2 linked regions of the Hahella chejuensis KCTC 2396 genome follow. The protein of the gene in region 1 interacts with the protein of each later gene in a pairwise test. Links are inferred from orthologs where the notes say so. Each region holds a gene or a part of one and is shown on either strand. Other genes may lie near its edges.

Region 1 (6,589 bases):
GGCGACGCATTGCCCTGGAAAATCTGTCCAGTTATGTGAATTTCAGCGAGTCCGATATGATGGAATGGGAGTTTGTCGCCGCCGTCGCCGAGGAAGCGGACTGCTGGCTGCTGCTGGACATCAATAACATTTACGTGAGCGCGCGCAATCATCAGTTTGACGCGCTGACCTATATGAACGGCATTCCGCAGGATCGGGTGATCCAATTTCATGTCGCTGGCCACTCCGATTATGGCGACTATATCGTCGATACCCATGACGCTCCGGTAGCGGACCCGGTATGGGAGCTTTATCGACTGGCGGTGCGTCGTTTCGGTAAAGTCTCGGCGATGATCGAGCGGGATGACAATATGCCCGAGTTTTCAGAACTGATGAGCGAGCTGGCGACATTACGCGGCATTGCGGAAGCGGAGTTCCCTCGACTGGAGGCGGTGCGGAGCGAGGCGGCTTATGTCTGATTTGTCCCGGCTGCAACACGACTTTCTGACTGCGATCAGCACCGCCGAGGGCGGGGCCGTCGACTCTGCGTTGAGCGCAGGGGCGTTAAACGCGGCGCAACGCATAGAGATTTACCGCAACGCCTATTTCACCCGGCTGATTGGCGTGTTGTCGGAAGACTATCCTGCTGTGCGCGGGTTACTGGGCGACGAAACCTTCAAGCAAATGAGTCGCGACTTCATTATTCTGCATCCATCGTCGAATATGTCAGTACGCTGGTTTGGCGAGGCGTTACCGGATCATCTGGCCTGTACGGAACCTTATCGCCGCCATGGCGTGCTGGCCGAACTGGCGGAGTGGGAACGCTTGCTGCGCCTGATGTTTGACGCCAGCGATGCGCAACCCATAGACATGAGGGCGTTTCAGTCGATTGCGCCGGATGCCTGGCCAGCCTTGTGCTTTGATTTCATCCCGGCGCTGACGCTGCATCGTCATTGCTTCAATACAGTTCCCATCTGGAAAGCGTTGAAAGAAGAGTATACGCCGCCGGCGCCTCAGGCTTTGGAGCAAGAGGAGACCTGGCTGCTGTGGCGTGCGGAGTGGGTGACTTTGTTTCGGTCTTTGGCGGCGGATGAGGCGGCGGCCATTACAGCGGTGAGCGAGGGGGCCAATTTCGCTGACTTGTGTGAGTTGTTATGGGAGTGGCATGGTGAAACCGCGGCGCAAAGAGCGGCGCAGTTACTGCAAACCTGGACCCAGGCGGGATTGCTGCGGGGCTTAGCGCAAGACGTCTGAGCGGCGTCGGCTCAGAAATAAAAAAGGCGACCAATGTCGCCTTTTTTATATTCGGATCACCGCTTAGTGGTGGTGTCCGCCCTCGCCGTGAACGTGGCCGTGAGACAACTCTTCTTCAGTAGGCTCGCGCATTTCAACGATTTCCACGTCAAAGTGCAGCGTTTGGCCGGCCAGAGGGTGGTTGGCGTCGATAGTGGCGGTGTCGTCGGACACTTCCATAACCACGATGACGCGCGCGCCGCCTGCAGTCTGTGCATGGAACTGCATGCCAGGCTCAACTTTCTCTACGCCTTCGAAAGCTTCCAGCGGAACAACCTGAACCAGTTCCGCAGAGTACTCGCCATACGCGTCGGCGGGATCTACCGATACTTTCTGTTTGTCGCCAGCGGACAATTCACGCAGGGCGTTTTCCAGTCCCGGAATAATGTTTTGAGCGCCTTCCAGATAGGCCAATGGCTCGCCGCCGGCGGAGCTGTCGATCACTTCGCCATCGTCGTTAGTCAGTGTGTAGTGAATGCTCACAACCCGGGGTTTGATATCAGACATAAAAGCACCTTTAAGGTTTGGTGAGGTGGTTGAGCACGCCGCCGTGGGCGTTCCCTCGTGTGTTTCCGCCTCGTTATCGTAAAACTCAATCGGACCGGGTTTAAAAGCGCAGATAGGCAACTGGCGTTAAAACAAGGGAACGATATTAAGAGTTAAGTTGGAGCGGTCCCATTGTCAAAAGGGGACCGCCTGCCGTACCCGCCAGTCTAGTGAGGTTATGCCCAGTTCTCAAGGGTCGCCGGACAATCCGCGGAGGATAGATTGCGGCAGGCGCTGGGGGGTTCCAGCAGCGCCGCTTACATGGACGACTCCAATTGATATTTATCCAGAACTTTCTGCGCTTCGCCGTCTTTGTATAACTGGCGCAGAGTCTTGTTGAACTTATTTATTACTTTGCGGGAAGTGTGGCCTTTGACGAAACCGACGTAGTAGTTGATCGACTTGTGGTTCCAGGCGAAGCGAATGTCCTTGAGGCCCAGTTGGCGCAGAATTTCAAAACCGACATCACGGTTTGAATAAACTGAATCCACTTTTTTATCGCTCAGCATACGGAAAGACACCAGATCGTCTTTCGCTAGCACGATTTTCATCGTGGGCATGGCGGTACCAATAGTCTCCAGCGTTTTGGAGGTGTTGGAGGGACCGAATACGCCAACCTGATGCTCAGAGAAATTGTAGAGGGTTGAATATTGCCTGGTGTCGCTTTCGCTAACGAAGAAACCGTAACTGGTTTTCAGGATGGGCAGGGAATAGTGCAGCCACTCGCTGCGCTGCTCATTCCACCCGATGACATAAAGGCCATCGACCTGCTTTTCTTTGGCCTGCTGTTGCGCGACCGTCCAGTCCAGCAAGTTGAACTCGCATTGGATTTCGGATGCTTTACAGATGAGTTTTACCAGCTCGGTGCCTGGGCCGGCGACTTCGCCTTTTTCCAGATAAGTGAAAGGTCTGAAATCCTGTGTGTTGAAGACCAGCTTGTCTTCAGCGGAAGCCAGCGTCGCCGCTCCCATGCACAGTGCGGTTAGGGCCGCAGTTAGGATTTTCATTATTGCCTCCGGGTATGTGAATATTGCTTGTTATTATTTCATGTTATTCCCGATGGTTGTATTTCCTTGTTTTATATAATTATTTGTTATGTTTTTCTGTCTCGCCAGTCAGCAAAAAAAGGGGTAGTGGGACCTACCCCTGAATATCCGCGAGAGTATGCGGACGTTTGCGAATCTCGTTACGCTCTACCTAACGCCTCCTCTATTTATGCGTATTTACGCGCCTTTTAGTTGTATCCCTGTAGCTTGTCGATGTATTCCGGCAGGAACAGAGATATTTGCGGCACGTATGTAATCAGGATCAGGAAGCCCAGGAGGAGGCCCAGCCAGGGCAGGGCGGCGCGAATGACCCAACCGATGGAGCGATTGGTTATGCCCGCTGTTACGAATAAGTTTAGCCCTACTGGCGGCGTTAGCATGCCAATTTCCATATTCACCACCATAATAATGCCAAGGTGTATCGGGTCGATGCCCAGCTGGGTGGCGATGGGGAACAGAATCGGCGCCATGATCAGCAGAATGGCGGAGGGTTCCATGAAGTTGCCCGCCATCAACAGCAGAATATTCACCACAATAAGGAAGCCCCATGCCGGTAAGCCCCACTCTACGATAGTCGCGGCGATGGCCTGAGGAATGCCTTCGGACGTCAGTACGTGGGCGAACAGCATAGCGTTGGCGATGATGAACAACAGCATCAGACTGACTTTGGCCGCATCCAGCACCACGTGACGCACTTCTTTATCGGTCACTGACTTGGGCAGCGCCAAGGCGCATTGCAGAGTGTTGCGGATCACTGCGCTGGGAATCGCTTCGCCTTGGTTGCGCCAGGCGATGTCTTTCAACGGACCAATATCACGATAGCCAATAACGGCGATCAGGTAGGCGTATACCGCCGCTACCGCTGCGGCTTCCGTTGGACTGGCGACGCCGCCGTAAATGGAGCCCAACACGATAACGATCAGCATGATTCCACCCATTGCGACTACACCGGTTTTGATGAGTGTTTTGACGCCGGGGAATGGCTGAGAGGGCAGTTTCTTAATGCGTGCGGCGATATAGATGGCGATCATCAGAATGCCGCCCATCATCAAACCGGGAATCAGGCCAGCCATAAACATGCGCGCCGCGGAGACTTCCGTCGCGGCGGCGTACACCAGCATGACGATGGAAGGAGGGATAAGAATGCCCAGCGTACCGGCGTTGGCGATCAGGCCTGCGCCGAAGCTTTGCGGATAACCCGCGCGCACCATACCGGCGATGACGATCGAGCCTATCGCCGCTACGGTTGCGGGCGAGGAACCGGATACCGCCGCGAACAGCATACAGGCCATGACGGACGCCATACCCAGGCCGCCGCGAATATGGCCGACGCTGCTGACGGCGAAGTCAATCAGACGTCGCGCCACGCCTCCGGTGGAAAGAAACGCGGAAGACAAAATAAAGAATGGAATCGCCAGCAGCGTATAGTGGCTGGAAGTCGCCTCAAACATCTTCAGCGCTATGGACGCCAGTGACGTGTCCGGGGCGAAAAACAGAATCGTGACGATACTGGACAGACCCAAGGCGACGGCGATCGGCATGCCCATCAGCATGCAAGTGAACAGCAGGATGAAAAGTACGGTGGCGGTCATGGGCGGTTACCTTGCGCTGAAGTGGAAGCTCCCGCTGTCTCATCGGCGAGATGCATGCTTTCTTTGGCTTCATCTACGAACTCGAAGCCGTTGGACTTACCGACGATGATCGCCCACAGCAATTGCAGGAAGCGAATTGCCAACAGGATGAAACCAATGAACAGGATGCTTTGCGCAACCCAGCGAGGCACGGGAATGTCGCTGAGTTCGATGCCGATCTTGTGCATTTTGGCGAGGTAGATCCAACCGCCATACAGGAATAACCCGCAGTAGACCAGACACATCACGACGGCTAATGCGGCGACGGCGCGACGGGGTCCCTTGGGTAAAAGTTTCACGAAAGCGTCCACGCCGATGTGGGCGTTCACCCTGACGCCGTAGGATGCGCCAAACAACACCATCCAGGCTCCCAGATACAGGGTGGCTTCTTCCGCCCACAGCAGGCCGGTGTTGAAAAAGAAACGAAGCATGGTTTCCGAGAACACCAGCAGGGTCATGGATACCAACAACAGACACAGAACGCTTTCTTCAAAGCGATGGACGATTCGACCAAACATGATGGGACCTAATTCTGGTTATTGTACGGCTTAAAAACGGTTCTACAGCTCGAATTACGAAAGTATAGGAGCAACCTGGCGGTTGCTCCCTTTCCCGGAGAGGGTTATTGATTGGAGGCTTCAGCGGCCTTGATCACATCCGCCCCGATCTCCTTCTCGAACTTTTTCCAGACAGGTTTCATAGCGTCAACCCACTGCTTGCGCTCTTCTGGAGTCAGAGAGGTCACCTTGGTGCGACGGGAAGCGATGATTTCTTCTTTATCGCTATTGTCTTTCTCCGCAGCGATGCTGTTGCCGTAGGCGATGGACTCGTCCAGGCTCTTTTTGATGACGTCGCGCATGTCGTCAGGCAGCTCCATCCAGAACTCTTTGGAGGTCACCACCAGGTAGTCCAGCAGACCGTGGTTGGACTCAGTGATGTGGTCCTGAACTTCATAGAACTTTTTGGAATAGATATTAGACCAAGTGTTTTCCTGACCGTCGATAGCGTTGGTCTGCAGCAGTGTGAACACTTCAGAGAACGGCTTTTTCACAGGCACCGCTTTGACGGCTTCGAATTGCGCCGCCAGTACGTCGGAAGTCTGGATGCGGAATTTCTTACCGGCGATGTCCGCGGGCACGCGAACCGGGCTATTGGCGGACAGCTGCTTCATGCCGTTGTGCAGGTAACCCAGACCAACCAGCCCCTTACGCTCCAGCGCGGACAGCAGTTCCTGACCGGCGGGGCCGTTTTGGAAGCGCTCTACCGCCTCCATATCCTGGAACAGGAAAGGCAGGTCGAAGACTTGCAGTTTTTTGGTGTAATTGTCGAACTTGGACAGAGATGGCGCAGCCAACTGTACGTCGCCCAGCAGCATGGCCTCCAGCACGTTGTCGTCACCGAACAGCTGGGAGTTGGGGAACACTTTTACTTCAACTTTGCCCGGCAGGCGTTCTTCCACCAGTTGTTTGAACTTGATCGCCATCTGTCCCTTGGGAGTGTTTTCCGCTACAACGTGGGAAAACTTGATTTGGAGAGGGGCGGCGAAAACAGAGAAAGACAGGGTGGCGCCAACAAGGGCCGTCAGGAGTTTTTTGAATCGCATGTTATACCTCACATTTTGTTTTTGTTGGGGTTAGGCGAAAGCCATAGTCGATTACATAAGAGCAACCTCTGGGCCAATTTTTGAATTAACGTGAAATTTTAGTAATAACAGCGTGTTACGGGATTTTGTCGGAACAGTGGGATTTCTAAATGGGTGGGAATCCACCCATTTCGCTGGTTAGCGGTGGGCGGGAATCCGCATATTCTTCTCAGGTTGAAATGCGAAGCCAACGTTGTCTGGCGAATCTGGGAGCAGAAAAACTGCAAGAAAAGGAAGGACGACGGAAGTTCTGTAGTTACATCCGTCAGGACGCTCACTACAGAACTTGTGGATGAGAAATATTGGATTTATTGCCGGAAATACATGATGGCGGATAATGCCGCCGCATCAGCCTGCGGCGTGAAGATAACAGAGGTAGGCGGACAGACCTTCCTGCGCATGCTCTCTTTTATCGTAAGGGCCCAGGGGGATTTGCTCGCGAGTCATGTAAT
Region 2 (6,743 bases), 6.7 Mb from region 1 along the record:
AGGCGTCTCCATCGCCCTCTGGGTGGTGGGCTTTATCGGCTCGCTCGTCGCTGAGTTTCCCCCCGCCGCCGCAGGCTTTGCGGTCGCCTTCGTGTTCAGTCTTATCGCCTTCTTTTCCTTAAAAAGCAAAGATATTCCCAATCGACTGCGTGATTCCGTGCTGCCTCTGCTGACGATTCTGCGCCAGGACGCCAATCCGGAAACCCCCTTGAAGCTGAAAGTGGATTTGCTGGGACCAGAGTTGCTGTCAAAGCGCATCAACTTTGTCAAAGCCGGGAACAAATATCCCAAAGTGGAGGAGTCCATGTTCAGCGATCCCTGGTTTCAGGGCAGCCTCAGCCTCGCCGACGGCAGCGTACTGAACTGGGAGGTGCTGGATATGGTGCGCCGCCGCAACATACGCAAGCGCAACCCCCGCGGCAAAATCAAAATGAAAACCAAGTACAAGATCAAAACTCGCATGGACGTCAGTCTGAGCTATAAGAACGACTGTTATCAGGCTCAGATCAGGCCCGGCGCCACAGCGCCGCAGGTTAAGAAAGAAGGAGAACGCAGAAGCGTGCTCAGATGTCGCCGCCAGGCGCCGGGCGGCGCTCGTCCGGGGGAAAAAATGGCTCTCAAAGAGCTTCTGGTCAGCGTGTCCGCGATTTATAAAAGCTTAAAACCGGTAGGGTGATGCAATGATTGAATGTAAAGTAAAAGCCGGGTTTTTCGTACTGCGCCCATGTGAAGCGCCCTCCGCTATGACTTGCTCCATCTGCTCGCGTCCTATGTGCCTCCGGCACAGTATGACAGTGGAAGGCGAGTTGCTATGCACTGAATGCGCCGCCGTACAAGGGGATAGCGACACTGGCGATGACGAAGGCTATATGGAAGACGATGCCTACATGGACGATGACGGCGGTAATTCCGCCCGTTGGTTTTATTACTATCGCCAACATTACTACACCGAGACCGGCGACGCCGACATGCTGACGCAAGACCACGGATTCGGCGCGGACGAAGTCGCCGCTTTCGTCGGCGCCGCCGATATGCTGGATATGCAGGACGACCTGGGCGGCGACGATGATTCCGCCGACCTGTTCGACAGCTGAAGGCGCGCCTATGACCGGAACCTTACTCTGGCTGACCCAGAACCACTTCCCGCAACAGGGCGGTATGGCGCAAAGCTGCGACCGCATTGTGTCTGAATTACGCCGCCGCGGCTGGCGCATTGATCTGGTCCACTTCAGCAGCAAGTGGCGCGACCTGAATGCGCAGCGCAAGCTGGGCGGGGTCAACATCCGTTGCCCACTGGAAGCGGACGTCAGCCATACCCTGAACCGGCTTTGGTGCGCCCTGCCCCACCTCGGCGCCGAAAGCTACGACGCCGTAGTCGCCTTCGGCGGCTATGCGCCGATGCTGGCCGGGCCGGTCTACGCCGCCTGGCTGCAAAAGCCGCTGTCGGTACTGATTCGCGGCAACGATTTTGACGCCGCCGTGTTCGATCCCAAGCGCTCCGCCGTGCTGGACAAAGCGATCCGCGCCAGCGCCCGGGTAGCGGCGGTCAGCCGCGATAAAGTCGCCAAGATTCAGCGCTTATGGCCGGGCGCCGCCGTGGAATGGGTCGCCAACGGCATTGATCTCGCCTCCTGGAGCCCGATCCAGTCCGACTACGAACAGGCGCAGACGTTGCGCCGGCAGCGCATCGGCGGAGAAAGCCGTCTGATACTGGGGATGTTCGGCCATATCAAGCGCAAAAAGGGCGGCGACTACTTCATCGACGCGCTGTTGCGCTCCGGCCTGGCGGACAAGTCGCACCTGCTGGTGGTGGGCGATATGGAACCGACGCTGCAGGAGCGCCTTGAGAACGCGCCTGAACTGGATTACAGCCACGTTCCCTTCGCGGACCGCTACGCTCTGCCGCCCTACTATCTCGCCTGCGATTACGTGTGCATTCCGTCCTATTACGACGGCATGCCCAACGTCATGCTGGAGGCCGCCGCGCTCGGCGTTCCTATGCTGGCGTCCCGCGCCGGCGGCATGGCCGACGTGTTGGAAGACAACCAGCACGGCTTCTTGTTTGATTCCGGTCAGACCGACGCCTGCGTCGCCGCCATCAGACGCGCTTTCGCCGTCGCGCCGGCGCAACGGGAAGAAATGGCCGACGCCTGTCGCGAGCTGGCCGCGCGACGCCTGAACCTGGATGCGGAAATCAGCCGTTATGAGATTCTGTTCCGTGAGGTCATCAGCCTGGAACAGAAAGTCAGTCATCTGCACAGCCTTTGAGGAATATCTGTATGTCTCACCCGCTTTTACAGTCCTGGCGCATGCTATGGCTGTTGTTCCTGACCGCTCTCTGGACGCAAGCCGCCGCAGCGCAGGCGCTCAAGGTCGAAGACGACCGCGGCGATCTGGTAGTGGAGTTCACGCTGTCCTATGACGACCTCTCCATCCGCTATCGGGATCACGGCGTCATGACTCGCCTCAGTTCCCGACTGAAGGATGACAAACGTAAGTATTACGGCCCAAACGGCGTGCTGGTGGCGGAAGTCAAAAGCAAGGGCGACGACTTCAAACTGAGGGCGGACGACCTCAACGGAGAAATCAAAGTCAAAGGGGACATTGAAAAGCTGAAAATCGTCGTCAACGGCGACGAAGCGCGTCCGGTGAAGATCAAAGCGAAGGGCGACAAGCTCAAAGTGTATCGGGTGTCCGGCGAAACGGAGATCTTTATCGGTCAGGCCCAGCTGAGTCAGGACAAGAAGGAAGTGAAAGTCAAAGACGCGGACAAGGACGAGCGCTATCGCATCAATGACTATCGCCTGTCCTCCGCCTATGGCCTGTTGCTGGACGAACGCATCCGGCCTGAGCATCGCTATATCCTGATGGCGGAAATTCTGATGCGGCAATAGCCATGATTTTTTTCTACGCGCTGGGAGGCGGCCTCGGACACATCACCCGCGCCCAGGCGTTGATTCATACCCTGGGGCTGGAAGAACCCGTCACACTTGCGATGAGTTCCGCCTGGAATGACACAGAGCCGCCTTTATCCCAACAGTTCCTCACACTACGGGCCCCGCAGGGGCTCAGCAAAGATCCAGATGGCGTGCGCCGGTGGCTGTCCGCAGCCCTGGCGCAGAAAACCTACCGACGCATCATCATCGACGCCTTTCCCGGCGGCCTGCTGGGAGAATTGTGCGACTTTCCTTTTCCTGCTGACGCCGAGCTGATCCATTGCGCCCGCCTGCTGCGCTGGCCGGTGTACGCCCCCATGCTCAAGGGCGCCTTGCCGCGCTATCAACGCTGTTTTCAGCTGGAGACCCTCAGCGGGGATCACGCCGCTGCGCTGACTGCCTGCTGCGACCGCATCGATTCTCTGCATCTGGACGATCCGCCTCTTGATCCAGTCCGGCCCTCACCACAAGACGCTCTATCCTCCGCGCCGCTATGGCTGATTGTGCACGCAGGCTCTACAGAGGAAATTCTGGAGCTGATCGCATTGGCCCGGGATAGCGCCGCCCTGGAGGGCGTGTCCCCGCAGCTTGTGCTGCTGTCGCCGCAGCGCCCGACCGCTCTGCCGGCTGACGTGGTCCATCGCTGCGTGTACCCCGCCACGCCCTGGTTCGCCAAAGCGCAGCGCATCTTCAGCGCTTGCGGCTTTAACACCGTGCGCCAGTTACAGCCATATCGACATAAGCACCGCTTCCTCCCTTTCCCCCGTCGCTTCGATGACCAGTTCGCCCGCGCCGCCGCCTTGCGCGCGGAAAGCTGGGAGCAGACCTGAAAAACACGCCGTCTGTACTAAACTGACAACAGATCGCGACTAACCAAGGGAGGCTGCCGGAGGATGAAGGCGCAACATAATTTCAAGCCGTTGAACTGTTCGGAATGCGCCCATGGGGCGGGTTTGAGCTTTGACTTTTCCATGGCGTTCCAACCTATCGTCGACCTAAACGAACACAGCGTGTACGCCCATGAAGCGCTGGTGCGCGGCGTCAACAACGAAAGCGCAGGCGCTATATTGGGACAAGTCGATTACGACAACCGCTACCGCTTCGATCAGGCCTGCCGGGTGAAGGCCATTGAGCTGACCGCCAAGCTGAACCTGGATACGCGGGTCAGTATTAACTTCATGCCCAACGCCGTGTATCGCGCCGAACTCTGCATCCGCACCACCCTGGAATCCGCACGCGAGCACAACATTCCCACATCGCGCATCATTTTCGAATTCACCGAGGGCGAGCAAATCAAGGATTTGCCACACGTAAGCGAAATCGTGCACGAATATAAAAAACAGGGCTTTCTGGTGGCCATTGATGATTTTGGCTCCGGCTATTCCGGCCTGAATCTGCTGGCGGAACTGGCGACCGACATCATCAAACTGGACATGCAGCTGGTGCGCGACCTGCCTCGTCACAAGCCGCGCCAGTCTATCGTCAAAGCCATCGCAGAAGTTTGCCGCGAACTGGATATCACCATCATCGCCGAGGGCGTGGAGACCCTGGACGAAGCCAAGGCGCTGCGGGATCTGGGGATTTATCTTCAGCAGGGTTATTACTATTGCAAACCGCAGTTCGAATCTCTGTTTCAGGCGCAGCCGGATACCTTCGCCGGCCTGTGAGCGTCGCCGTCATGACGAGGGGTTTGACTTGGGGCAAGATGCAACCAGATGCTGCGCCAAAATTCACTCACCGGAGCTACAATGTGACATCATCACCCGGTAATAGCTAATCAGAGGGAGAAAAACATGTGTGGCGTTTGCGGATGCGGCGATGAACACGCCAGCCTCAACGGCAGTCCTTTGGCGCCGGCTCACGCCCACGCGTCCGGCCTGTCTCAGACGCGTATGGTGCTGATCGAGCAGGACGTCATGAACAAGAACAACCAGTTCGCCATGGCCAACCGAGATCTGCTCGGCGTCCATCAGGTGCTGACGCTCAATCTGGTATCCAGTCCCGGCGCCGGTAAGACGACCTTGCTGACCCGCACCATCGCCGAGCTCAGAGAATCGCTGCATATCGCAGTGATCGAAGGCGATCAGCAGACGGAATTCGACGCCGAACGCATTCGCGCCACCGGCGTCGAAGCAGTGCAAATCAATACCGGCAAAGGCTGCCATCTGGATGCGCATATGGTGGGCCACGCCCTGGAGCGCCTGCCGCTGCCGGAGCTGGATATTCTGTTTATCGAAAATGTCGGCAACCTGGTGTGTCCCGCCGGCTTCGATCTGGGGGAAGCCGCCAAGGTGGCGATTCTGTCCGTCACCGAGGGCGAAGACAAACCGCTAAAATACCCGGATATATTCCACGCCTCCCAGCTGATGCTGATCAACAAAATCGATCTGGCGCCTTATGTCGACTTCGATGTGGACAAGGCGCAGGAATACGCCCGTCGGGTCAATCCGAACATGGAAATCATCCATCTGTCCGCCAAAACCGGCGCTGGAATGGAGCAGTGGCGACAATGGCTACAGCAGCGCCTGCCCGGGAAATCCTGACCCTTAGCGGGGTGGTGCAAGGCGTCGGTTTTCGTCCTTTCGCGTACCGTCTGGCCACCTCGCTGGGACTCGTCGGTAAAGTCTGGAATCAAGGCGGAGATCTGCTGATCGATATCCAGGGTTCGCCCAGTCAGTTACAGGCTTATAAAACGCAGCTACTGGCGAATAAACCGACACAGGCGCAGGTGCGCGCCCTCGCCGCCGACACGGCGACAGTGATTCCTCATCGACATGACTTCGCCATCGTCGACTCCACCCCCGGAGCCGTTCAGGGCGCCATCCCCGTGGATTTGCGTTTGTGCGCCCAGTGCCTGAACGAACTGTTCGATCCTCATCATCGCCGTTATCGCTATCCTTTCATCACCTGCGCTGAATGCGGCCCCCGCTACAGTTTGATCCGAAGGTTGCCGTTCGATCGCGCCCGCACCAGTATGGATGCGTTTCCACAGTGTCCGGCATGTCTGCATGAATACAATGATCCAGAGCAGCGTCGCCACCATGCGCAAACCAACAGTTGCGCCGCCTGCGGCCCTGCCTTGCAGTGGTATGACAAACACGGAGATCTTCACCAGAACATCGACCCCATCGCCGCAGCCTGGCAAGGGCTGAGTCAGGGACAAATTATCGCCGTCAAAGGCGTCGGCGGCGTCCACCTGCTATGCGACGCCGGTAATGCGCGCGCGGTGGCGGACCTGCGTCAGCGCAAGCAGCGCCCCCATAAACCCTTCGCAATCATGACGTTGAACCGCGCTTCGCTTGCCGGGATGGCGGAAATTGACGATCACACGGAACAATTGCTGCAGGGCGCCGATGCGCCTATCGCGTTGACGCGCAAAGGCCCTGATTGCGACCGCCGTTTGTCCGGCGTAGCGCCGCAATGCGCGGATATCGGCGTCATGTATCCCTATGCGCCAATTCATTACCTGTTGTTTCACCAGGCCCTGCGATGCCCCGCGGATACGACCTGGCTGGAGCAGGCGCAGCCTCTGACCCTGGTGGTCACCAGCGCCAACCTCAGCGGCGAGCCGCTGATCACCGACAACGCGCAATGCCTGCGGGATTTACAGGGCGTCGCCGACGGCTTTCTGCTGCACAACCGAGATATCCTCGCGCGTAGCGATGACTCCGTCCTGCAGAACTCCCAGCCCGCCATCTATGTCAGACGCGGTCGCGGGCTGGCGCCCAACGTGATTGAGCTGGCCCAGGAAGGACCCTCAGTGCTGGCCTTCGGCGGATTTCTGAAGAATACCCTTTGCGTCAGCCA

What was found.
Region 2: the proteins of HCH_RS29805 (region 1) and hypB interact in binary tests that used the Escherichia coli proteins (3 or more experiments, as listed by UniProt). The link is inferred for Hahella chejuensis KCTC 2396 from one-to-one orthologs.

Annotation. Positions count from the first base shown.
Region 1 is NC_007645.1:6,726,722-6,733,310, reverse strand. Bases 39-2,737 are described here. They hold HCH_RS29805 (FKBP-type peptidyl-prolyl cis-trans isomerase), read right to left. Parts: upstream 1,780-2,737; coding sequence 1,297-1,779; downstream 39-1,296. Other genes in these bases: HCH_RS29800 (substrate-binding periplasmic protein), read right to left, coding at 2,076-2,737; HCH_RS29810 (HvfC/BufC N-terminal domain-containing protein), read left to right, coding at 451-1,233; HCH_RS29815 (MNIO family bufferin maturase), read left to right, coding at 39-458. Outside these bases: more of HCH_RS29815, read left to right, coding at 1-38; more of HCH_RS29800, read right to left, coding at 2,738-2,825; HCH_RS29795 (TRAP transporter large permease), read right to left, coding at 3,053-4,456; HCH_RS29790 (TRAP transporter small permease), read right to left, coding at 4,453-5,013; HCH_RS29785 (TRAP transporter substrate-binding protein), read right to left, coding at 5,118-6,098; HCH_RS33375 (DUF6316 family protein), read right to left, coding at 6,486-6,589. UniProt on the Escherichia coli protein: Folding helper with both chaperone and peptidyl-prolyl cis-trans isomerase (PPIase) activities. Chaperone activity prevents aggregation of unfolded or partially folded proteins and promotes their correct folding.
Region 2 is NC_007645.1:78,330-85,072, reverse strand. The notes cover bases 3,752-6,604. They hold hypB (hydrogenase nickel incorporation protein HypB), read left to right. Parts: upstream 3,752-4,729; coding sequence 4,730-5,479; downstream 5,480-6,604. Other genes in these bases: hypF (carbamoyltransferase HypF), read left to right, coding at 5,446-6,604; HCH_RS00360 (EAL domain-containing protein), read left to right, coding at 3,830-4,603; HCH_RS00365 (hypothetical protein), read left to right, coding at 3,752-3,766. Also shown: HCH_RS00385 (hypothetical protein), read left to right, coding at 1-676; HCH_RS00380 (hypothetical protein), read left to right, coding at 681-1,094; HCH_RS00375 (glycosyltransferase family 4 protein), read left to right, coding at 1,105-2,268; HCH_RS00370 (hypothetical protein), read left to right, coding at 2,280-2,894; more of HCH_RS00365, read left to right, coding at 2,897-3,751; more of hypF, read left to right, coding at 6,605-6,743. UniProt on the Escherichia coli protein: Involved in the maturation of [NiFe] hydrogenases. Required for nickel insertion into the metal center of the hydrogenase. Exhibits a low intrinsic GTPase activity, which is essential for nickel insertion.